One region of the Caballeronia sp. LZ016 genome, then DNA from elsewhere that is predicted to be linked to it. Evidence: predicted binding sites of a transcription regulator. Region 1 holds the regulator's gene; each other region holds the start of a gene.
The links. Region 1 encodes HrcA, which represses chaperone genes, less so after heat shock. Its sites were predicted from a motif close to TTAGCACTCNNNNNNNNNGAGTGCTAA; they were not measured.
Positions count from the first base shown of each region.

Region 1 (7,620 bases):
GAGTTCGCGCTGGGCATCGGGCCGCATCAATAACTGATGCGCGTGTTGTCCGTGGATATCGACCAGCATCTCGCCGACTTCGCGCAACTGGGCGAGCGTGGCCGGCGTGCCGTTGATGAACGCGCGCGAGCGGCCGCCGGAATCGATCACGCGACGCAGCATGACCGTATCGCCGTCCTGCGAGAGCGCATGCTCTTCCAGCCAGCGAGCGACCTGCGCGTGCGTGCCGAACTCGGCGGTGATGTCCGCGCGCGCTTCGCCGGTTCGCACGACGCTCGCGTCGGCGCGCGCGCCGAGCGTGAGCGCGAGGGCGTCGATCAGGATCGACTTGCCCGCGCCGGTTTCACCCGAAAAAACCGTGAAGCCCGAATCGAATTCGATGTCGAGCGCGGCAACGATAACGAAGTCTCGAATGGAGAGATGACGGAGCATGGACGCTTCGGGATGAGGGTTCAGCGAGATTGCGTCAGACGGACGAGTCCTGCGAGGGATGCTCGTTCCAGTGCAGTTTCTTGCGCAGCGTGGCGTACGTGCTGTAGCCGACCGGATGCAGCACCGGCACGGTATGGCGCGAGCGTCGCACTTCGATGGCGTCGTTCAGTTCGACGGCGGTGAACGACTGCATGTCGAAATTCACGTTCACGTCCCGCCCGCCGATGATCTGGATCGTGACCTTCGAATCGTCGGGCAATACGATCGGGCGGTTCGACAGCGAATGCGGCGCGATCGGCACCAGCACGAAGCCTTGCAGTTGCGGATGCAGGATCGGCCCCGCGGACGACAACGCGTAAGCCGTCGAGCCCGTCGGCGTGGCGACGATCAGCCCGTCCGAACGCTGGTTGTACATGAAGTGGCCGTCGACGGAGACGCGCAGCTCGGCCATGCCGGAGAAGCCGCTGCGGTTCACGACGACATCGTTGAAGGCGAGGGCATGGTAGATCGGCTTGTCGTTACGCACGATGCGCGCTTCGAGCAGCGTGCGCTCCTCGCGTTCGAACTGGCCGGCCAGCATTTGCGGCACGCGCTCGCGCATCTCGGCGAGCGGGATATCGGTGATGAAGCCGAGACGCCCGTGATTCACGCCGATGAGCGGCGTCTTGTACGGCGCAAGCTGCCGGCCGACGCCGAGCATGGTGCCGTCGCCGCCGAGCACGACCGCGACGTCCGCGCGCGCGCCGATCGCCGCGATGGACAGCGCCGGGTATTCGGTCACGCCCACGTCCTTCGCCGTGCCTTCTTCGAACACGACTTCGAAACCCTGGTTCGCAATGTGCTCCGCGAGCGTTCTCAGCGGCGCCTCGATACCGGGTGTATTGGTTCGCCCGACGAGGGCGACGGTCTTGAATTGGCCAATTTCCATGCCGGCATTACACCATAGGTGGAAGGCGAAAAGAACCGGGGCCGCGCGCCGCGACGGACGGCATGTCGCAACGTCGGCGCGTGGTTCGTTTCTCGCTAGAATGGAGCAGACATTGAACGGTCCACGCGCGCTTCGCGCTCGTGACATGCAAGCGGCGGCGCGGTCGTCGCGCCCCGACACGTTGCGCTAAACTTTGCCCATGCTAGACCCACGTGCACAAACCCTCCTCAAAACGTTGATCGAGCGCTACATCGCCGAAGGTCAGCCGGTCGGTTCGCGCACGTTATCACGGCATTCCGGTCTCGAACTCAGTCCCGCGACCATCCGCAACGTGATGTCGGACCTGGAAGACCTGGGCCTCGTCGCGAGTCCGCATACGTCGGCGGGCCGCATTCCGACGCCGCGCGGCTACCGGCTCTTCGTCGATACCATGCTGACCGTCGAAGCGCCGCAGGACGAAGCGATGACCACCGCGGTCAAGACGCGCCTGCAAGGGCAGGAGCCGCAGAAGATCGTCGCCGCGGCGGCGAGCGTGCTGTCGAGCCTGTCGTCGTTCGCGGGCGTCATTCTTACCCCGCGCCGCAGTCACATGTTCAAGCAGATCGAGTTCATGCGGCTGTCGGACAAGCGCATCCTGCTCATCATCGTGACGCCCGAGGGCGACGTGCAGAATCGCATGATGGCCACGCAGCGCGACTACTCGCCCTCGCAACTCACCGAAGCCTCCAATTACATCAACGCGCATTTTGCGGGCCTGTCCTTCGACGAAGTGCGCCGCCGGCTGCGCGAGGAAATCGACCAGTTGCGCGGCGACATGACCGCGCTGATGCAGGCGGCCGTCGTCGCGAGCACGGCGGAAGCCGATCCCGGCGAGACGGTGCTGATTTCGGGCGAGCGCAATTTGCTGGAAGTGGCGGACCTGTCCTCCGACATGGCGCGCCTGCGCAAACTCTTCGACTTGTTCGATCAAAAGACGAGCCTCCTGCAATTGCTGGATGTGTCGAGCCACGCACAGGGCGTGCAGATTTTCATCGGCGGGGAATCGAATCTCGTGCCGATCGAGGAGATGAGCGTCGTGACCGCGCCGTACGAAGTGAACGGCAAGATCGTCGGCACACTCGGCGTGATCGGCCCGACGCGCATGGCGTATAACCGCGTGATTCCCATCGTCGATATCACCGCGCGGCTGCTGTCCATGTCGCTCAGCCAGCAGTAACGCGGCTCCTGGGCGAATCGTGCCGCGCTGCCGGTTGCGCCGCCACTAGGCCGTTCGGCCGATGATGCGTGGCGGAACGCGCCGCTATAATGACCTTCACCTTTCGATGCCTTCCGGCCGCCTTGCCCTATGCGTTTCGACCTCGAGTTGCCTTCGCAGCCCAGCGCTTCACATCGCGTCGCAGTGCTGCTGATCAATCTCGGCACGCCGGACGCGCCCACGCCGCGAGCGGTGCGCAAATACCTCGCGCAGTTTCTGTCCGACCCGCGCGTCGTCGAAATCCCGTCGTTCATCTGGCAGATCATTCTGCGCGGCGCCATCCTGCCGTTCCGCAGCCGTGCGTCGGCTAAGAAATATGCGCAGGTCTGGTTGCCCGAAGGCTCGCCGTTGCGCGTGTACACGGAGAAGCAGGTCGAAGGCTTGCGGCGGCTTTTTGCGGCGAACGACTACCACGTGATCGTCGATTACGCCATGCGCTACGGCACCCCGGGCATCGGCGCCATGCTCAATCAGATGAAGCTCGAAGGCGCGGACCGCATTCTTCTCGTGCCGATGTATCCGCAATACTCGTCGTCGACGACCGCCACCGCTTTCGACGACGCCTTCAACGCGCTCAGGCGCGTGCGGAATCAGCCGGAGATCCGGACGATCCGTCATTACGCGGATCATCCCGCGTATATCTCGGCGCTCGCCGATCAGGTCCGCGAATACTGGCGCGTTCACGGCCATCCGGACTTCGCCGCCGGAGACAAGCTCGTGCTGAGTTTCCACGGCGTGCCGAAGCGCACGATGGACCTCGGCGATCCTTACCACGACCAGTGCCAGTTGACCGGTTCGCTGCTTGCAGCCGCCCTCGGCCTCACGCCGGTCGAATGCCGCGTGACGTTCCAGTCGCGCTTCGGCCGCGCCGAATGGCTGCAGCCGTACACGGCGCCGACGCTCGCGGAACTGGGCGCGGCCGGTGTCGCACGCGTGGACGTGTTTTGCCCCGGCTTCACGGCGGATTGTCTCGAGACCATCGAGGAAATCGGCATGGAGGTGCGCGACGAATTCGTGAAGGCGGGCGGCAAGCAGTTCCACCGCATTCCCTGCCTGAACGCGTCGCCGGCATGGATCAAGGCGCTCGGCGAGATCGCGGCACAACATCTGCAGGGATGGCCCGTACAGGCCGCGCAACCGGTGACGGTCGCCGCCTGATTCTGGTCATCGCAAGAGAATCGCCATGAACTACAAGATTTCGACGGAACCCGGCGCGCGTTTGCGCATCGACAAGTGGCTGTGGGCGGCGCGCTTCTTCAAGACGCGTTCCCTCGCGAGCGATGCGGTGGAGAAAGGCCGCGTGAAGATCGGCGGGGCGAACGTGAAGCCGTCGAAGGACGTGCGCGTCGGCGATATCGTCGAGATCGATATCGAACGGCTCGTCTGGCTGGTCGAAGTGCGCGGCCTGTGCGACGTCCGCGGCCCCGCGCCGGTCGCGCAGACGCTTTACGCCGAAACGGAAGAGGGCCGTGCGAAGCGGCTTGCCGAAGCGGAGCGCCGCAAGACGTATCGGGAGCCGGCAGCCGCCATGCAGGGCAGGCCGACGAAGCGGGACCGCCGCATCATCGATAAGTTTTCTGGCTCGGACTGAACATTTCTTCGAAGGTCGCATGCACGCCGCCGTACTCGGTGTTACGGGCAGTCAGTGCGCCGGAAAGACAGATGGTGGTCGTGCCCGCAACCAGTACCAGGGCGACCACCGCGACAGCAAAGGTCAGTTTCATGGTACCCCCGGCTATGCGGGCTGAGCGGTCTTTCGACCGGACGAGGTCAGGAAACGGGCGAGGCGTAAGCGGTATGAAGCAATCGCAGGGATCAGGGTAAACGTGCTTCCTGCGACGCCAGTTTGAAGTGTAGGCGACGGCACTGCTTCGCTCAATCTGTTTCTGGCAGGCGTTCGTTACGGGCCGTTTCGACCGTCGCGCGCTGCGATGCCCAGCGCACAAAATTCGTCAGAAGAAGCCTTGAAAATGCTTCCGATGCCCCAAATTCCGCCGCTAGTGCGACGAAGCGCGGCTCGGTGAATCACCGCCGCGCTTCTCTTCCGATTCACTCACAGCAATAACATTCAGCGACATGGAAAACACGCAAGAGAATTCAGCGAGCCCGAACCCGACGCCCGCCGACGACACCGCGCGCCAGGCCGCCGACCCGACTCAGGCGACCACGCAAGCCGCGCCGGAAGCGCCGGCAGCCGCGGACGCCACGCCGCAAGCCGCTTCGAATGAAACCGAGGCGGCGCTCGCCGAAGCGCAGGCCCGGGTGGCCGCGCTGCAGGAAGAGTTTCTCCGCGCCAAGGCGGAAACGGAGAACGTGCGGCGCCGCGCGCAGGAAGACGTCGCGAAGGCTCACAAGTTCGCAATCGAAAACTTCGCGGAAAATCTGCTGCCGGTGCTCGACAGCCTCGAAGCCGCGCTGGCCGACCAGTCGACGGATGTCGCGAAGGTGCGCGAGGGCGTCGACCTGACGCTGCGCCAGTTGTCGAGCGCGCTGGAGAAGGGCCGCGTCATCGCGGTGAATCCGGTCGGCGAAAAGTTCGATCCGCATCGCCACCAGGCCATTTCCATGGTGCCGGCGGAGCAGGAGCCGAATACCGTCGTCGCCGTGCTGCAGAAGGGCTACATCATCGCTGACCGCGTGCTGCGTCCGGCGCTCGTGACCGTCGCCGCACCGAAGTAACCGGACAGCCGCGAGGCTCCGCTCATGGCCAACGTTCCCGTCGACTCCACCGCGTTCTCCGAATTCGGCATGCAGGAACTCGACGCCGCCGGTTTCGACGCCGGTCTAGCGTCGGCGGGAGACGAGCTGGCCGTTGTGTTCTTCTGGGGCCTCGACTGCTTCAACTGCGAAATCGCCAAGAAAGCGATGCTCGCGCAGCCCGACGCCATCCGCGCGCTCGGGTTGAAGTGGTTCCACAGCAACGTCTACGAGCATCGCGAGCTCGGCCGCCGCTTCATGCTGCATGGCGTGCCGACGTGGTTCTTCTTCCATCGCGGCAAGCGGCTGGGGCGCGCGACGGGCTGGCATGGTATCGCCCAGTTCGAGGCGGCGGTGGCGGCGGCGCGCGCGAAGATCGCGGCAGCGGGGAATCAGGCGTAGCAAGCGCGCGAAAAAGTTATAGACCGCATCGCATTCAGGGTCTTGAAAACGAAATCGGCGCTCCTATCTTGCGTACAGGTATGAATTTTGGGCGTTCGGCCCGTTGAATCGGCCGCAAAAGCCGGCGTGTTCCGGCCGCAGCGCCAAAGCGATCAAAGCTAGGAGAGTATAAAAAATGGGCAAAATCATCGGCATCGACCTCGGCACCACGAACTCGTGCGTGGCGCTGATGGAAGGCAATCAGGTCAAGGTCATCGAGAACTCGGAAGGCGCGCGCACCACGCCGTCGATCATCGCGTACATGGACGACAACGAAATTCTCGTTGGCGCGCCTGCGAAGCGTCAGTCGGTCACGAACCCGCGCAACACGCTGTACGCGGTGAAGCGCCTGATCGGCCGCCGCTTCGACGAGAAGGAAGTGCAGAAGGACATCAACCTGATGCCCTACAAGATCGTCAAGCACGACAACGGCGACGCCTGGGTCGAAGCGCACGGCAAGAACCTCGCGCCGTCGCAAGTGTCGGCCGAAGTGCTGCGCAAGATGAAGAAGACCGCTGAAGACTACCTCGGCGAGCCGGTGACGGAAGCCGTCATCACGGTTCCGGCGTACTTCAACGACAGCCAGCGCCAGGCAACGAAGGACGCGGGCCGCATCGCCGGTCTGGAAGTGAAGCGCATCATCAACGAGCCGACGGCGGCCGCGCTCGCGTTCGGTCTCGACAAAGCCGAAAAGGGCGACCGCAAGATCGCCGTGTTCGACCTCGGCGGCGGCACGTTCGACATCTCGATCATCGAAATCGCGGATGTGGACGGCGAAATGCAGTTCGAAGTGCTGTCGACCAACGGCGACACGTTCCTCGGCGGTGAAGACTTCGACCAGCGCATCATCGATTACATCATCGGCGAGTTCAAGAAGGAGCAGGGCGTCGACCTGTCGAAAGACGTGCTCGCGCTGCAGCGCCTGAAGGAAGCCGCTGAGAAGGCGAAGATCGAACTGTCGTCGACGGCTCAGACCGACATCAACCTGCCGTACATCACGGCTGACGCGTCGGGTCCGAAGCACCTGAACCTCAAGTTCACGCGCGCCAAGCTGGAAGCGCTCGTCGAGGAGCTGATCGAGCGCACGATCGAACCGTGCCGCATCGCGATCAAGGACGCGGGCGTGAAGGTCGGCGACATCGACGACGTGATCCTCGTCGGCGGCATGACGCGCATGCCGAAGGTGCAGGAGAAGGTGAAGGAATTCTTCGGCAAGGAGCCGCGCCGTGACGTCAACCCGGACGAAGCCGTGGCCGTTGGCGCCGCGATTCAGGGTCAGGTTCTGTCCGGCGACCGCAAGGACGTTCTGCTGCTCGACGTGACGCCTCTGTCGCTCGGCATCGAGACGCTCGGCGGCGTGATGACGAAGATGATCAACAAGAACACGACCATCCCGACGAAGCACGCTCAGGTGTATTCGACGGCGGACGACAACCAGGGCGCCGTGACCATCAAGGTGTTCCAGGGCGAGCGTGAGATGGCCGCGGGCAACAAGCTGCTCGGCGAATTCAACCTCGAAGGCATTCCGCCCGCACCGCGCGGCGTGCCGCAGATCGAAGTGACCTTCGACATCGACGCGAACGGCATTCTGCACGTCGGCGCGAAGGACAAGGCGACGGGCAAGGAAAACAAGATCACCATCAAGGCGAACTCGGGCCTGACGGACGCCGAAATCGACAAGATGGTGAAGGACGCCGAAGCCAACGCCGAAGAAGACCACAAGCTGCGCGAACTCGCGGATGCCCGCAACCAGGGCGACGCGCTGGTCCACAGCACGAAGAAGGCGGTTGCCGAGTATGGCGACAAGGTCGATGCTTCGGAGAAGGAAAAGATCGAAGCCGCGCTGAAGGAACTCGAAGACGCGCTG
Region 1 is NZ_JARTVY010000001.1:389,357-396,976, reverse strand. It holds gene recN (DNA repair protein RecN) at 1-432, opposite strand, end outside; gene P9220_RS01860 (NAD kinase) at 467-1,360, opposite strand; gene hrcA (heat-inducible transcriptional repressor HrcA) at 1,560-2,576, shown strand; gene hemH (ferrochelatase) at 2,706-3,773, shown strand; gene P9220_RS01845 (RNA-binding S4 domain-containing protein) at 3,799-4,206, shown strand; gene P9220_RS01840 (hypothetical protein) at 4,178-4,339, opposite strand; gene grpE (nucleotide exchange factor GrpE) at 4,692-5,294, shown strand; gene P9220_RS01830 (thioredoxin family protein) at 5,319-5,714, shown strand; gene dnaK (molecular chaperone DnaK) at 5,890-7,620, shown strand, end outside.

Region 2 (7,620 bases), 180 kb from region 1:
GGCGGGCGCGGTGCGCATTCTTCTGCCGATGGTCACCGACGCCGGTGAGCTTCAGCGCCTGCGCGCGCGCATCGACGAACTGGCGCGCGAAGCGGGCCGCACGGAATCCATCGAAGTGGGCGTGATGATCGAAGTGCCGTCGGCGGCGATGCTTGCCGATCAACTCGCGAAGTACGCCGATTTCTTCTCGATCGGCACCAACGATCTCACGCAGTACACGCTCGCGATGGACCGTTGCCAGCCGGATCTCGCAGCGCAGTCGGACGGCCTGCATCCGGCGGTGCTGCGGCTCATCAAGGCGGCGGTGCAGGGCGCTGAGAAGCACGGCAAGTGGGTCGGCGTGTGCGGCGCGCTCGGCGGCGATCCGCTCGCGGTGCCGCTGCTCGTCGGCCTGGGCGTGACGGAATTGTCGGTCGATCCGTCCGCCGTCCCCGGCATCAAGGCGCGCGTGCGCAATCTCGATTACCAGCTGTGCCGTCAGCGCGCGGAAGACGTGCTCGCGCTCGAATCGGCACAGGCAGTAAGAGCGGCCAGCCGCGAAATCTGGCCGCAGGACTAAACGGCTTCAAACCCCGGCTACAACCCAAGCAGCACCGACAAGACCTATATTTTTGGAGAACCCGATGGACGCTAACCCGTTTGCAAAAATGCAGCGCCTAGGCCGCGCCCTGATGCTGCCGATTGCCGTATTACCGGTGGCCGGCCTGCTGCTGCGTCTAGGCCAGCCCGACGTCTTCAACATCAAGATGATCGCCGACGCTGGCGACGCCATCTTCTCGAACCTGCCGCTTCTGTTCGCCATCGGCGTGGCGGTCGGCTTCGCGAAGGACAACAACGGCACGGCGGGTCTCGCCGGCGCGATCGGTTATCTGATCGAAACCGCCGTGATGAAGGACATCGACGCGAAGCTCAACATGGGCGTGCTGTCCGGCATCATCGCGGGGATGGTCGCGGGGTACATGTACAACCGCTTCAAGGACATCAAGCTGCCCGAATATCTGGCGTTCTTCGGCGGGAAGCGTTTCGTGCCGATCATTACCGGTGTTGCGTGTCTGTTGCTCGGCATCGGTTTCGGCTTCGTGTGGAAGCCGGTGCAGCTCGGCATCGATACGGCCGGTAACTGGCTGACGACGGCCGGCGCGCTCGGCACTTTCGTATTCGGCGTGCTGAACCGCATCCTGCTGGCGACGGGTCTGCATCACATCATCAATTCGCTCGCGTGGTTCGTGTTCGGCTCGTTCACCCCCGCCGATGGCGGCGCGGTGGTGCACGGCGACCTGCATCGCTTCTTTGCGGGCGACAAGACCGCCGGCGGTTTCATGACCGGCTTCTTCCCGATCATGATGTTCGGCCTGCCCGCCGCGTGTCTCGCGATGTTCCATGAGGCGCCGAAGGAGCGCCGCGCGGTCGTCGGCGGCCTGCTGTTCTCGATGGCGCTCACTGCGTTCCTCACGGGCGTGACCGAGCCGATCGAATACAGCTTCATGTTCCTCGCGCCGGTGCTCTACGGCATCCACGCGGTGCTGACGGGGCTCTCGCTCGCAATTTGCTCGGCGCTCGGCATCCACCTGGGCTTCACGTTTTCGGCGGGCGCGATCGACTACGTGCTGAACTACGGCCTGTCGCAGCGCGGCTGGATGGCGATTCCGCTCGGCCTCGTGTACGGCATCGTGTATTACGGGCTGTTCCGCTTCTTCATCCGCAAGTTCAACATGGCGACGCCGGGCCGCGAGCCTGCGACGACCGACGCGCAAACCGATGCGACGCCTGTCGGCGGCTTCGTTCCGGGCGAGACGGTGCCGGCTGCGGCCAGCACGCGCGCAGGCAAGTACATCGCGGCGCTGGGCGGCGCGTCTAACCTGACGCTCGTCGATGCCTGCACGACGCGGCTGCGTCTCTCGGTGGTGGATGCGGAAGTCGTATCCGAGCCGCAGTTGAAGAGCATCGGCGCACGCGGCGTGCTGAAGCGCGGCAAGACCAACGTGCAGGTGATCATCGGACCGGAAGCGGATTTGATCGCGGACGAGATTCGCGGCGAACTCGAGCATTCCTCGACGCGCGGTGCGACGCCGGCTTCGTCGGCGCCGGCGCAGCCTGTCGGCGCGGCAAGCGTGGCGGACCAGACCGCCGGCCCGCTCGATCCGGACCCGCTGCGCTGGATTGCGGTGTTCGGCGGTGCGACGAATGTCGTCTCGCTCGATGCCGTCGCGCAGACGCGCCTGCGTGTCGTCGTGCGCGATCCGTCGGCGGTGGATCGTCAGCGCCTGTCGCAACTCGATGTCGCGTGGGTGTCGGCGGATACGTTCCATATCGTCGTCGGCACAGCGGCGCAGCGGTATGCCGCGCAGATGAACACGCGTCTGTCCGGTAACGGCGGCGGGGCCGCACCGATGCCGGCGTGACGCGGTAAGCGGTTGGTTCGAGAAACGGCGCTCCCTTCCAGAGCGCCGTTTTTTTAACCGGCAAACCGGTGCCAAAAAGAAAAAGCCCGCTGTCTTTCGACAGCGGGCTTCGCGCTTTGCGCTACAGCCTGAAGGCGGCGTTATGCGTAGTCGTGCAGCGCCGAGCGCATCTTCTTCATCGCGCTGGCTTCGATCTGCCGAATGCGCTCCGCCGACACGCCGAATTCATCGGCCAGCTCATGCAGCGTCTTGCCGCCCGATCCGTCGTCCTGAACATCCAGCCAGCGCGCCTTGATGATGCGGCGGCTACGATCGTCCAGCGACTCCAGCGCGGTCGACAGGCCATCGCTTTGCAGCTTGTCGAACTGGCGCGCGGCGATGACGTTCGTCGGTTCGTTATGCGAGTCCGCGAGATAAGCGATAGGCGCGAACGCTTCCTCGCCGTCATCCACCTGGCCTTCGAGCGCGATATCCCCGCCCGACAGACGCGTTTCCATCTCCGCGACTTCCTCGCGCTTCACGTTCAGCTCGCTCGCGAGACCTTCGATCTCGTCCGGGGTGAACGCCCCATGTCCGGTCTTGTGACTGCGCAAGTTGAAGAACAGCTTGCGCTGCGCCTTGGTGGTCGCGACTTTCACCATGCGCCAGTTGCGCAGGATGTACTCGTGGATTTCGGCCTTGATCCAGTGCATGGCGTACGACACGAGGCGCACGTTTTGCTCAGGGTCGAAGCGCTTCACGGCCTTCATCAGACCGATATTGCCTTCCTGAATCAGATCAGCATGCGGCAAGCCGTAGCCCAGATAGTTCCGGGCGATAGACACCACGAGGCGCAAGTGCGAAAGCACGAGCTGCCGCGCGGCGTTCAGATTGCCGTGCTCGCGAAATTCGGTTGCGTACTGACGTTCCTCCGCCGGCGAAAGCATCGGAATGCGGTTCACTGCCTGTATGTAGGAATCGATGTTGCCGATCTGTCCGGTCAACATGGACGACTGTGCGTACGTCAGCGCGCCTGCCGAAGATGCCTTGGCAGGCGCCGAGCCCACAACATTCGGAAGGGTCATCGCATTGGTCACGCTCATAAGCTCCTTTTCAACGATTTGCGCGCTGCCAGGACGGCGGCGGCAAGTCAGACACGATATTAGCACTCCGTTTCAGCGAGTGCTAAGTGTTAGAAGGGCGAGCAGTGTGAGAGTTCCCCAAAGCTATCGAGTTTGTGACTTTGATAGTGGGCGCAAGGAAGGGGAAATCGTCGAAATTACCGATTCAATCGGCGATCACTTACTAATTACCGCATTTATTCGTCTCTGAAAGCAATCGTTCAAATAAATGGATCGACAAACCGGGTTTGTGCAAATTTTTGTCAATCCACATACAATCTGCCGATCCCGTCAAGCGGACGTGAACCTCAACCCTCATATGGGGCGCTCATGCAGAAAAGCAAAGGTTTCTGGCGCAGTTTGCTGTCTCACGGCGCGATTGCGCTTTCACTCGGCCTGGTTTCGGCTGCGGCGCATGCGGACCGGTTCGGCTTGCAGGTCGGCGGCGGCATTACAGACCGCGATATCAACAAGGTCGATGTCGGCGTGGTCTGGGACCCGGGCCTGACGTGGTGGGAAATCGGCGGCTTTCACTTCACCCTGCTCGGTGAAGGGCACGTTGCGTACTGGCATTCGACCGTCGACTACGCAACCAATCCGAACATCTGGGAATTCGGCGTGACGCCCGTCCTGCGCTTCGTAAAAAGCTCCGGCACCTTTCGGCCGTTCATCGAGGCGGGCGTCGGCGTGAGAGTGCTCTCGCACACGCGCATCACGCCGTACTTCACGGTGTCGTCGGCGTTCCAGTTCGCCGATATGGTCGGCGTCGGCGCGATCTTCGGCGCGAAGCAGAACTATCAGGCGGGCTTCCGCTTCCAGCATGTCTCGAACGCCGGTATCAAAGAGCCGAATCCTGGTATAAATTTCAGCCAGCTATATCTGCAATACAACTTCTGACGAGGCGCCGGCGCATCGGTTCCTTGGCGAGGGGAATCGACAGATGCCCGCAAAAACCTTTGAGGTCATCCGCGGCCTCGAGCGCGACCGGTTCCGCGCGATGGTCGAAGGCGACAGCGCGGCGCTGGAGGCGCTGCTGGCCGAGAACGCCAGCTATGTCCACACGAACGGCAAGCGCGAGACGAAGCGTCAGTTCATCGACGCGATCACGGCCGGCCGCCGCCGTTATCGCCAGATCGAGATCCAGTCCCAGGATGTGGTCGCGGCCGGCCGCGACAGTTGCATCGTGTCGGGCCGGGCGCTGATCGAAATGGAATCGAAAAACGGCGCGCTGCTTTATCCGGTCGCCTATACATCCATCCACGTCCAGACGGACGGTCAATGGCTGATGCTGGCGCTTCAGGCGACGCGCGTGGCGCTGGAATAGCCGCGCGCGCCGCACCACTCACGCTGCCACCGGCTCGTCGTGCCGCGCATCCTTCACGATGCGCCTCGACCGGTTCACCGCGCTGATGACGGCATCGACGACTGCGAGCGCCGGATTCCCGTGCACCGCGACGCCGAAGCGCGTCGGTTCATCGGCGAGGCGGCAGCCGACGAACACGGCCGTATCGCCGCTCGCCGTGGTTGTCGATTCAAACCAGTTCACGCTCGCCCCGACGCCCAGTGCCGACGCGACGGCCTGCGCGTAATGCTCTTCGCTCGCCGCACCGGACGCGGGCGGCATCGCGACGCGTTCCCCGCAGACCGATACCGTCGACGCATCCGTCCGCGATACCGCACCGCCCGCATCGAAGTATTCGCGCTTGAAGAGCGCGCAGATCGCGTCGCCGCTGATTTCCTCGCCCGACTGGTCGGCGACGGCCTGCACGGCATGACTGAACTCAATCTGCACGCGGCGCGGCGGCGTGAAGCCCAGGCCGCGTTCGAGCAGATACGTTGCGCCGCCCTTGCCGGACTGGCTGTTGACGCGAATCACCGCGTCGTAGCTGCGCCCGAGATCGGCGGGATCGATGGGCAGATACGGCACCTCCCACACGCTGCCCGGCACGCGCTGCGCGAAACCCTTGCGGATCGCATCCTGATGGGAGCCGGAAAACGCCGTGAAGACGAGATCGCCGGCATACGGATGGCGCGGATGCACCGGCAACTGGTTGCATCGCTCGACGACGCGCCGCACCGCGTCGATGTCGGAGAAATCGAGGCCCGGATCGATGCCCTGCGTGTACAGATTGAGCGCGAGCGTGACGAGATCGACATTGCCCGTCCGTTCGCCGTTGCCGAAGAGACAGCCTTCGACGCGATCCGCGCCCGCGAGGATCGCCAGTTCCGCCGCCGCGACCGCCGTGCCGCGGTCGTTATGCGGATGCACGGACAGAACGATGCAGTCGCGATAGCCCATGTTGCGGTCCATCCATTCGACCTGATCGGCGAAGACGTTGGGCGTCGCGGATTCGACCGTCGCCGGCAGATTCACGATCATCTTGTGATCGCGCGTCGGGCGCCACATTTGCGCGACGGCATCGCAGACTTCGCGCGCGAACGAAAGCTCCGTCATGCTGAAAGTCTCGGGCGAGTATTGATAGACCCAGTGCGTGCCGGGCCGCGCCGCCGCGCATTCCTTGATGATGCGCGTGCCTTCGACGGCCAGCGCCTTCACTTCCTCTTTCGACTGATTGAACACGATGCGCCGGAACGACGGCGCGATGGCGTTATACAGATGAACGATGACCCTGCTCGCGCCTTCGACCGCCTCGAACGTGCGCTCGATCAGTTCGCGACGCGACTGCACGAGCACTTCGATGGTCACGTCGTCGGGAATGCGCTTTTCGTCGATCAATTTGCGGACGAAATCGAAGTCCGTTTGCGACGCCGACGGGAACCCCACCTCGATCTCCTTGAAACCCGTCGCCACCAGCATGTCGAAGAACTCGAGCTTCGCAGCGATGCTCATCGGCTCGATCAGCGACTGATTGCCGTCGCGCAGGTCGGTGCTCATCCAGACCGGCGCTTTCTCGATCGTGCGATTCGGCCAGCGTCGGCCATTCAGACGGACTTGCGGGAACGGGCGGTATTTCTCGGCGGGGTTCGGCATCATGGTCGTCGGTCTCTCTTGGAACAGTCTGCGTAGCGCCTGCGAGAGGAACCGTGCCCGGCGGCTGGCCGGCTGCGGCGCGATGCACGGCTTACGACGCCGCGCGCACGGTCCCATTGCGCACCGGCGACGGTGACGCCTGCGACCAACGTGAACGTGCGCGAAGCAGCGTGCATTTGACCCTCGCGTTCTCGTGTCGCGGGATATGCGAACGAAAAGCTGACGACTACAGGTGGTGAGGAAAGGAACTGCGGGAACTGCTGGCAGGACCGCGCGCCTGGCGACGCACGGCGCTACGTCTCGCGACTTACGCTAGACGTAGCGATAGGGGCCGCGCTAGGCGGCCCGAAATAATTCGGAGGGAGGAAGGCTGGGTGAAGCTCATTGGCTCACTTTAAACCAGCGTAGAAGAATGTGTCAAACGGGTCCTGCATTTTGCCGAGGCGCTAGGCCGGCCTGCGCACGACATCCGCGATGACTTCGACCTGACGCAAGACCGCCGGCGGCACCGGCACATCGCCCCGCATCACGTCCTCGATCCAGCGCGCAGTGGTCGCCGCGTCGAGCGATTCGGGCAGCTCGACGGCGGGCGCATCGGCCTGGGACCGCTCGGGCGAGAGCAGCGTCTCCACGTGGCCGTCGTGGAACCAGTCGACCTGCACTTGCCGGCGCGTATCCGCGACCGCTTCGCCTTCCGTGCCGCGTGCGAGCAGCGCGCCGCCTTGCGCGGCATCGGGGTGATCGGTGAAGAGGTCGGTCAGGCTGTCCCGATATTCCGGATGCGTGTAGTTCACGAGGCGCAAGCCCGGCTCCGCGAACGGCTGCAGAATCTTGACGAGCGTATGCGTCGAATTGCGCACGCCCATGATTCGCCTGAGCGCGAGCAGCCGCGCGAGCTTCGGCGCAAGCGAAGTGACCGGCGCGAAGGCGAGGCGGCGCGACGCGAGGCTATCCTCGATTTCATCCGGCGATGCGGCGTGCGGGATGCCCAGCTCGGCGAAGATCGCGGCGCTCGTTACGCGCCCCGGGTCGTCGACGATGCCGTGCACCAGCACCGGCACGCCCTCGCGCGCGAGCAGGAGCGCGAGCAGCGGCGTCAGATTCGGCTGCTTGCGCGCGCCGTTGT
Region 2 is NZ_JARTVY010000001.1:567,886-575,505, reverse strand. It holds gene ptsP (phosphoenolpyruvate--protein phosphotransferase) at 1-559, shown strand, start outside; gene nagE (N-acetylglucosamine-specific PTS transporter subunit IIBC) at 624-2,402, shown strand; gene rpoH (RNA polymerase sigma factor RpoH) at 2,543-3,478, opposite strand; gene P9220_RS02660 (acyloxyacyl hydrolase) at 3,833-4,399, shown strand; gene P9220_RS02655 (nuclear transport factor 2 family protein) at 4,443-4,826, shown strand; gene leuA (2-isopropylmalate synthase) at 4,845-6,497, opposite strand; gene ybiB (DNA-binding protein YbiB) at 6,941-7,620, opposite strand, start outside.
Region 2: rpoH (RNA polymerase sigma factor RpoH) is a predicted target of HrcA. The motif match lies at 3,544-3,570, and genes of this name have one in related genera.

Region 3 (7,620 bases), 1.1 Mb from region 1:
ACTCATGATAATTGAGCGCGGCTTCGCGAAAACCTTCTTTGTCCGTTTGCGTGGTCATTTCGGCAATGCTCTAAAAAAGAAGTTGGCAGTCGCCTAAGGGCCACTGCCACTCTGCACAAGGATGTTGTGGAGGCTCAATGAGCGTTCGACCGCACGGATGCATCACCGGTCGATGCGGATGCAATGGCGGGAGGGTCGATCGGCTGCAGATCTTCGAATTCGTCTACGTTCGTACGATTAAGCACTGCACGCGCGGTATTCATATCGAGCTGTCCTTCCCAGCGCGCGACCACCACAGTTGCAACACCGTTGCCGATCAGGTTGGTCACCGCCCGAGCTTCGTTGAGAAAGCGATCAACCCCGAGAAGCAAGACCAAACCTTCGACCGGTATTTTGTGCATCGACGCGAGCGTGGCAGCCAGTGCAACGAATCCAGCACCCGCGACCCCCGCCGAGCCTTTCGAGGTGAGCAGCAGCACACCAAGAACAAGCAACTGATCCCAGATCGTCAGATGCACATTCATCGCCTGCGCGATGAACAGGGCCGCCATCGTGAGATAAATTGCCGTTCCGTCAGCATTGAAGGTGTAGCCGGTCGGCAGCACCATTCCAACAACCGGTCGGGAGCACCCCATCCGTTCCATCTTGATCAGCATCTGCGGAAGTACCGCTTCCGTGGAGGCCGTGCCGAGCGTGATCAGGATCTCGTCCTTGATATAGCGAAGGAATTTAAAGAGCGACAGTCCGCACATCCTCATGACAAGCCCGAGGATCACAACCACGAAGAAGATCGACGTCAGATAGAGGCACAACATCAATTGGCCAAAGGAAGCCAATGTGCCAATGCCGTACTTTGCTATGGTGAAGGCCATGCCGCCGAACGCCCCGATAGGTGCGACGTACATAACAATCCGCACCACACCGAACATGCCCTGAAGGAACATGTCGAGCATGTCGACGAACGGTGCAGTCCGAGGCCCCAACTTGGCAAGAGAAATGGCAAGCAGCAGCGAGAAGAAAATGATGGGCAGTATCTCGCCGTTGGCGAACGCGCCAACGATGCTGTTTGGCACAATGCTCATGAAAAAGTCGAGCATGCCATGTTGCTTCGCTGCAGTGGTGTAGGTTGAGATCGCAGACCCGTCGATGTGCGACGGATCGACGTTCATGCCGACACCAGGTTTGAAGACATTCACGACAACCATGCCGACGAGGAGTGCGATCGTCGATGCGACTTCGAAGTAAAGCACGGCCTTAACCCCAACGCGGCCCGCCTCATGAAGATCGTTCATGCGGGCAATGCCAACCACCACCGACGCGAAGATGATCGGTGCGAGCAGCATTCGGATCAACTTGATGAATAAGTCTCCAAGAGGCTTGAGTTGAGAGCTAATGTCCGGATAAAAGTGGCCCAGCAGAATACCGGCGATGATCCCGATAAGAACCTGCACATAGAGCTTCGAGAGCGTCTTCCTAACTTTCGATACCAGCATGTCTGTCTCCTATGACTGGCGTCTTTTTTGTGGAGTGCGAACGAACAGCCGCAGCGGGGTAGTCCGCTGTGGTGAGCACGGCCGCGTGTCGCCTGTGTTTGTGTTTTTATAGGCGAGGCATCGACGAAACCGTCGATGCCTCGATACCGCTGAGTGTTTAATCCGAGAGTTTGCGCATCTCGGCGATGAGATCCGACTTCCCCTCGAAGCCGATACCCGGCAGGTCCGGCATCGTAATGTATCCGTTCTCGACCTTGACTCCGTCGGGGAAGCCGCCGTACGGTTGGAACAGGTCCGGATACGACTCATTTCCGCCCAAGCCGAGGCCAGCGGCGATGTTCAGCGACATCTGGTGACCGCCGTGGGGGATGCAGCGGCTCGGCGACCAGCCGTGCTGACGCAGCATGTCCAATGTGCGCAAATACTCCACCAGGCCGTAGCTCAGCGCGCAGTCGAATTGCAACCAGTCGCGGTCGGGGCGCATGCCGCCATAGCGGATCAAGTTACGCGCGTCCTGCATCGAGAACAGGTCTTCGCCCGTCGCCATCGGCTTGTCGTAGTAGTTGCGCAGCGTGGCTTGCAGCTCAAAGTCGAGCGGATCGCCCGGTTCCTCGTACCAGAACAGGTCGTATTGCGAGAGCGCCTTCGCGTACTGGATTGCTGTGTCCAGATCAAAGCGACCGTTGGCATCGACGGCAAGCTTCTGGCCGTCTTGCAGCACGCTGAGAATCGAGTCGATGCGGCGAAGATCTTCATCGAGCGATGCGCCGCCAATCTTTTTCTTCACCACGGTGTAGCCGCGGTCGATGTAGCTGCGCATCTCGTCTTTCAGCCTCTCGTGGTCCTGGCCCGGATAGTAATAGCCGCCCGCCGCGTACACGAAAATCTTGCGATCCGGTTGGCCATTGCCGTAGCGATCCGCCAGCAACTGGAAGAGCGGCTTGCCTTCGATCTTTGCGACTGCATCCCAGATTGCCATGTCGATGGTGCCAATGGCAACCGAACGCTCGCCGTGACCACCGGGCTTTTCGTTCGTGAACATTGTCGCCCAGATCTTGTGGGGATCGAGGTTGTCACCAGCGTCATTGACCAGCGAGGCGGGATCGGCTTCGAGGATGCGAGGGATGAACCGCTCACGCATGAGCTTGCCCTGCCCGTACCGGCCGTTGGAGTTGAAGCCGTAGCCGACCACCGGCTTGCCGTCCCGAATCACGTCGGTGATGACGGCAACCAGACTCAGCGTCATCTTGCTGAAGTCAATATAGGCATTACGGATCGGGGAACTGATCGGAACGGTCTTTTCGCGAATTTCAACGATTCTCACGGCTTCGTCTCCAGAGTTTTACGAGGTTGTTGCGACTCATTGGCTGCATCATGGGACGTAGCTTAACCGCGAAAAAGGCTGCTAGACTGCACTTCTGTTCATATCACTTTTCAATTCCAGTGAATACTGAAACGCAGACAGCGACAGATTTCGAGTTTTTTATTCTTCTGGCGAAACTCAGGAGCATGTCCGGTGCCGCCCGAGCGCTCGATCTGTCGCCGCCAGCTGCGACGAAGAGGCTCGGCGTCATTGAACAGCGACTCGGTGTACGACTGGTAAATCGAACTACGCGGAGCGTGAGTCTCACGCCTGAAGGCGAAACTTACCTTCGCTATGCAACGCAGATAGTTGGGCAGGTCCGGGAGATGGAGGAAGCAATCTCAGGAACGAAAGGCGATCCTCAAGGGCTTTTGCGCATCAATGCGACGCTAGGCTTTGGCCGGACAACAATCGCGCCGTTGGTCTCGGAATTCGCAAAACGCTTTCCCAGCGTCGAAATTCAGTTTGAGGTTACGGACCGTCCAGTCGATCTTGTTGAGGGTGCGTTCGATATGGCGATACGATTCGGCGAACTTCCAGACACTCGCTTGAGCGCGCGAAGAATTATGAGCAATCGTCGCTTTCTTTGTGCCTCGCCAAAATACCTTGAGAAGTACGGCACACCCGAGCGCGTCGAAGACCTAGCCCAGCATCGTTGCATCATCCACCGCCAGAATGACGACGCGTATGGCGTCTGGCGCTATATCGTGAATGACCACACCGAGGCCATCAAGGTTAAAGGGGCCTTGTCGAGTAACGACGGCGACATCGTACTTCGATGGGCGCTTGAAGGACACGGGATATTGATACGCTCTGAATGGGACCTAGCCAAGTATGTGCAGAGCGGGCGTCTCCAGCTTGTGCTGCCTAACTCCGTTCTACCGTCGGCCGACTTATTCGTCTATTACCCGAGGCAGAAGAATCAAACAGCGCGCGCGCGCGCCTTCATTGATTTCCTCGTGAGTCGATTTCAGGCACCGTTCACTCCGGTGGACACCGGCGCGGAGCCGCGGGAGCGAAAGAAGCGGAGCCGCGCTTGATGAGTTGGAAGCAAGGTCGCCTGGAACGCTCGCAAGCGTCTTACTTAAAACGTTGCTTTCGGTCAGCCCTGACACCAGCGAAGAGTCGACGCCCGAATGACCTAAGTTCGCCGCTACGAGACGCCGGCGATAGAAAGTAACGAGTGGCGGAGTTGGGTCGCGTAGCGACGTTCGATCCATCGAATCCGCACATCATGACGCTCCCAATTCTCGAATGAGGCCGACTGCGTTGGAATTACCTTCATATCTTTGATGGCAAACGTCAACGGATGAGACGGCTCGAGGAAGGGTAAACACCTAACTTTGAAGGAACAACTTTTCGCGTGGGCGAGTCGGTTCATTTTGGTTCTTCAGCGGGTCCGGACGCAGTGACGGCCTAGGCTGGGAGTCGCGTCCCACCATCTTAAGCCGCTGATCTTGCGAAAGATCTTGCGCCGTAAGTAACGGGTGCTCGCGGTTTAGCGGTTCAACGCTCGACGAACGTCGTTCAATGTAGGGTGAACTTCGACATCCGGGATTCCCGTCCCTCGCCTCCTTGAAATTGTCAAATGCGGTCCATATAATTGGCACTCACTGCACGAGAGTGCTAACAAGATTTCCGTCCGAAGGGTTCTGCCCCGAAAGACGGGCTTTCCCGCGTTTTCAGTCTCAATCTAGAGAGGAGTGTGTATGAACCTTCGTCCTTTGCACGATCGCGTCATCGTCAAACGTCTGGACCAGGAAACCAAGACCGCATCGGGCATCGTGATCCCGGAAGCAGCGGCAGAGAAGCCGGATCAAGGCGAAGTCCTGGCCGTCGGCCCGGGCAAGCGCGATGACAAGGGCACGCAAAACGCCCTCGACGTGAAGGTGGGCGACCGCGTGCTTTTCGGCAAGTACGCCGGCCAGACCGTCAAGGTCGACGGGCAGGAACTGCTCGTCATGCGCGAAGAGGACATCATGGCCGTCCTGGTCAACAAGTAAGCATCCTTCCTGTTAGCCGGGCATCGCGCCGACTGGGCGGCGAGGCCGGCACACTGAACCGAATCAAGGAGTCTGGATATGGCAGCTAAAGAAGTTACTTTTGGCGATTCCGCACGCGCCAAGATGGTCGAAGGCGTGAACATCCTGGCCAACGCGGTCAAGGTCACGCTGGGCCCGAAGGGCCGCAATGTCGTGCTTGAGCGTTCGTTCGGCGGCCCGACGGTCACCAAGGACGGTGTCTCGGTCGCGAAGGAAATCGAGCTGAAGGACAAGCTCCAGAACATGGGCGCGCAGATGGTCAAGGAAGTGGCTTCCAAGACCAGCGACAACGCCGGCGACGGAACCACGACCGCTACGGTCCTGGCGCAATCCATCGTTCGCGAAGGCATGAAGTACGTCGCATCGGGCATGAACCCGATGGACCTGAAGCGCGGTATCGACAAGGCGGTTGCCGCGGCAATCGAAGAACTGCGCAAGATCAGCAAGCCCTGCACGACGAACAAGGAAATCGCGCAAGTCGGCTCGATCTCTGCAAACAGCGACACGTCGATCGGCGAGCGCATCGCTGAAGCGATGGACAAGGTCGGCAAGGAAGGCGTCATCACCGTCGAAGACGGCAAGTCGCTGCAAGACGAGCTGGACGTCGTCGAAGGCATGCAGTTCGACCGCGGCTACCTGTCGCCGTACTTCATCAACAACCCGGACAAGCAAGTCGCCGTTCTGGAAAACCCGTTCGTGCTGCTGCACGACAAGAAGGTCTCCAACATCCGCGATCTGCTGCCGGTGCTGGAACAAGTCGCGAAGGCTGGCCGTCCGCTGCTGATCATCGCTGAAGACGTCGAAGGCGAAGCGCTGGCTACGCTGGTCGTCAACAACATCCGCGGCATTTTGAAGACCGTCGCCGTCAAGGCTCCGGGCTTCGGCGACCGTCGCAAGGCCATGCTGGAAGACATCGCGATCCTGACCGGCGGTCAGGTCATCGCTGAAGAAACCGGCCTGACGCTCGAGAAGGCGACGCTGGCTGAACTGGGCCAGGCGAAGCGCATCGAAGTGGGCAAGGAAAACACGACGATCATCGACGGCGCTGGCGAAGCAGTGAACATCGAAGCTCGCGTGAAGCAAGTGCGCAAGCAGATCGAAGAAGCGACCTCGGACTACGACCGTGAAAAGCTGCAAGAGCGCGTGGCCAAGCTGGCCGGCGGCGTTGCGGTGATCAAGGTCGGTGCTGCGACCGAAGTCGAAATGAAGGAAAAGAAGGCACGTGTCGAAGACGCACTGCACGCAACGCGTGCAGCCGTGGAAGAAGGCATCGTGGCGGGCGGCGGTGTCGCGCTGATCCGTGCTCGCCGTGCGATCGACGGCCTGAAGGGCGCGAACGCCGATCAGGACGCAGGTATCAAGATCGTCCTGCGTGCAATGGAAGAGCCGCTGCGCCAGATCGTCACGAACGGCGGCGAAGAGGCATCTGTCGTGGTGGCGGCTGTTGCTCAGGGTTCGGGCAACTACGGCTACAACGCGGCAACCGGCGAGTACGGTGACCTGGTGGAAGCCGGTGTCGTCGACCCGACCAAGGTAACGCGCACGGCGCTGCAAAACGCGGCATCGGTGGCAGGCCTGCTGCTGACGACCGACGCAGCCGTCGCCGAACTGCCGAAGGAAGATGCTCCGATGCCTGGCGGCATGCCCGGCGGCATGGGCGGCATGGGCATGGATATGTAACTCGGCGTCAAAGCCAGGTTACATCGACGCGAGCTTCGAAAGAGGCTCGCGTCATGCCAAAAGAAAACCCGCAGCAATGCGGGTTTTTTTCGTCTATCGAGAACGCGGTCTTACTTGTTCATCTGCTCACGCAAGTTCTGCGCGGCCGCTTTGTAGTCGTAGGTCGGATAGAACTCGGTGGTGTATCCACCCCACGCAGTCGTTTCGATGGCGCGATTCACTTCGCGCAGCCGCTCGGCGGGCACGCGCAGCGTGACCACCTGACCGATGCCCATCATCACGTACCACGACACCACTTCGATTCCCGGCGGCGGGAACGTCTTGAAGAAGCCTTGCTCCTTCAACTGTTCGTTGATTTTCGGCAGCGGCTTCGACTGATCGTGCTTCAGGAAGATGGTCAGCAGGAAAGTGCCGTCGCCTGCCGGAGTCGCGGGTGGAGGCGGCGGCGCGGCGGTCTGCGCCTGAACCGGCAACGCGATATGAAGCAGCGAAGCGAACATCGTGGCCTCAACGAGGCGTGCGATCCGTCGTGCCGGTTTGTGCATCGGGCATGCTCCTGTCGATGAGTTCAGCGATGATGAATCCGCAACCGTTCCATCAGATGCAGCGCATTGGGCTGCGCGTTGCCTAGCGTGGTGTTGTCGAAGATGCACCAGACTTCGGCGCTTTTCTTTGCGCGGGCATGCAGGGTATGCGCGAGATGGTCGAGGTACGTGTAGTCGTAGGAAGACTTGTAGAGCTCGGGCGACCCGTGCAGCCGAACATAGACGAGCGATGCGTCCGCGCGATGCTTGATCTCGCAGTCATCGGGAATCGGATCGGCGTCGACATAAGCGATGTGATGCGCTTTCAGAAGCGCCGCCGCGTCCGCGGTGAACCACGTCGGATGCCGCGCCTCGCACGCCACCGGCAATTTCGTGCGCTCGCGCAGCGCGCCGAAGAACGCGTCGGCCAGATCGTGCTCGAACGGCAGGCTCGGCGGCAGTTGCGTGAGCCAGCAGCCGAGCTTGTCGCCGAGCCGGCCGGCGGCGAGCAGGAAATC
Region 3 is NZ_JARTVY010000001.1:1,464,954-1,472,573, forward strand. It holds gene P9220_RS07020 (NADP-dependent malic enzyme) at 1-58, opposite strand, end outside; gene dctA (C4-dicarboxylate transporter DctA) at 135-1,493, opposite strand; gene P9220_RS07030 (mandelate racemase/muconate lactonizing enzyme family protein) at 1,651-2,817, opposite strand; gene P9220_RS07035 (LysR family transcriptional regulator) at 2,937-3,896, shown strand; gene groES (co-chaperone GroES) at 4,566-4,859, shown strand; gene groL (chaperonin GroEL) at 4,938-6,578, shown strand; gene P9220_RS07050 (hypothetical protein) at 6,689-7,123, opposite strand; gene P9220_RS07055 (DUF72 domain-containing protein) at 7,147-7,620, opposite strand, start outside.
Region 3: groES (co-chaperone GroES) is a predicted target of HrcA. The motif match lies at 4,460-4,486, and genes of this name have one in related genera.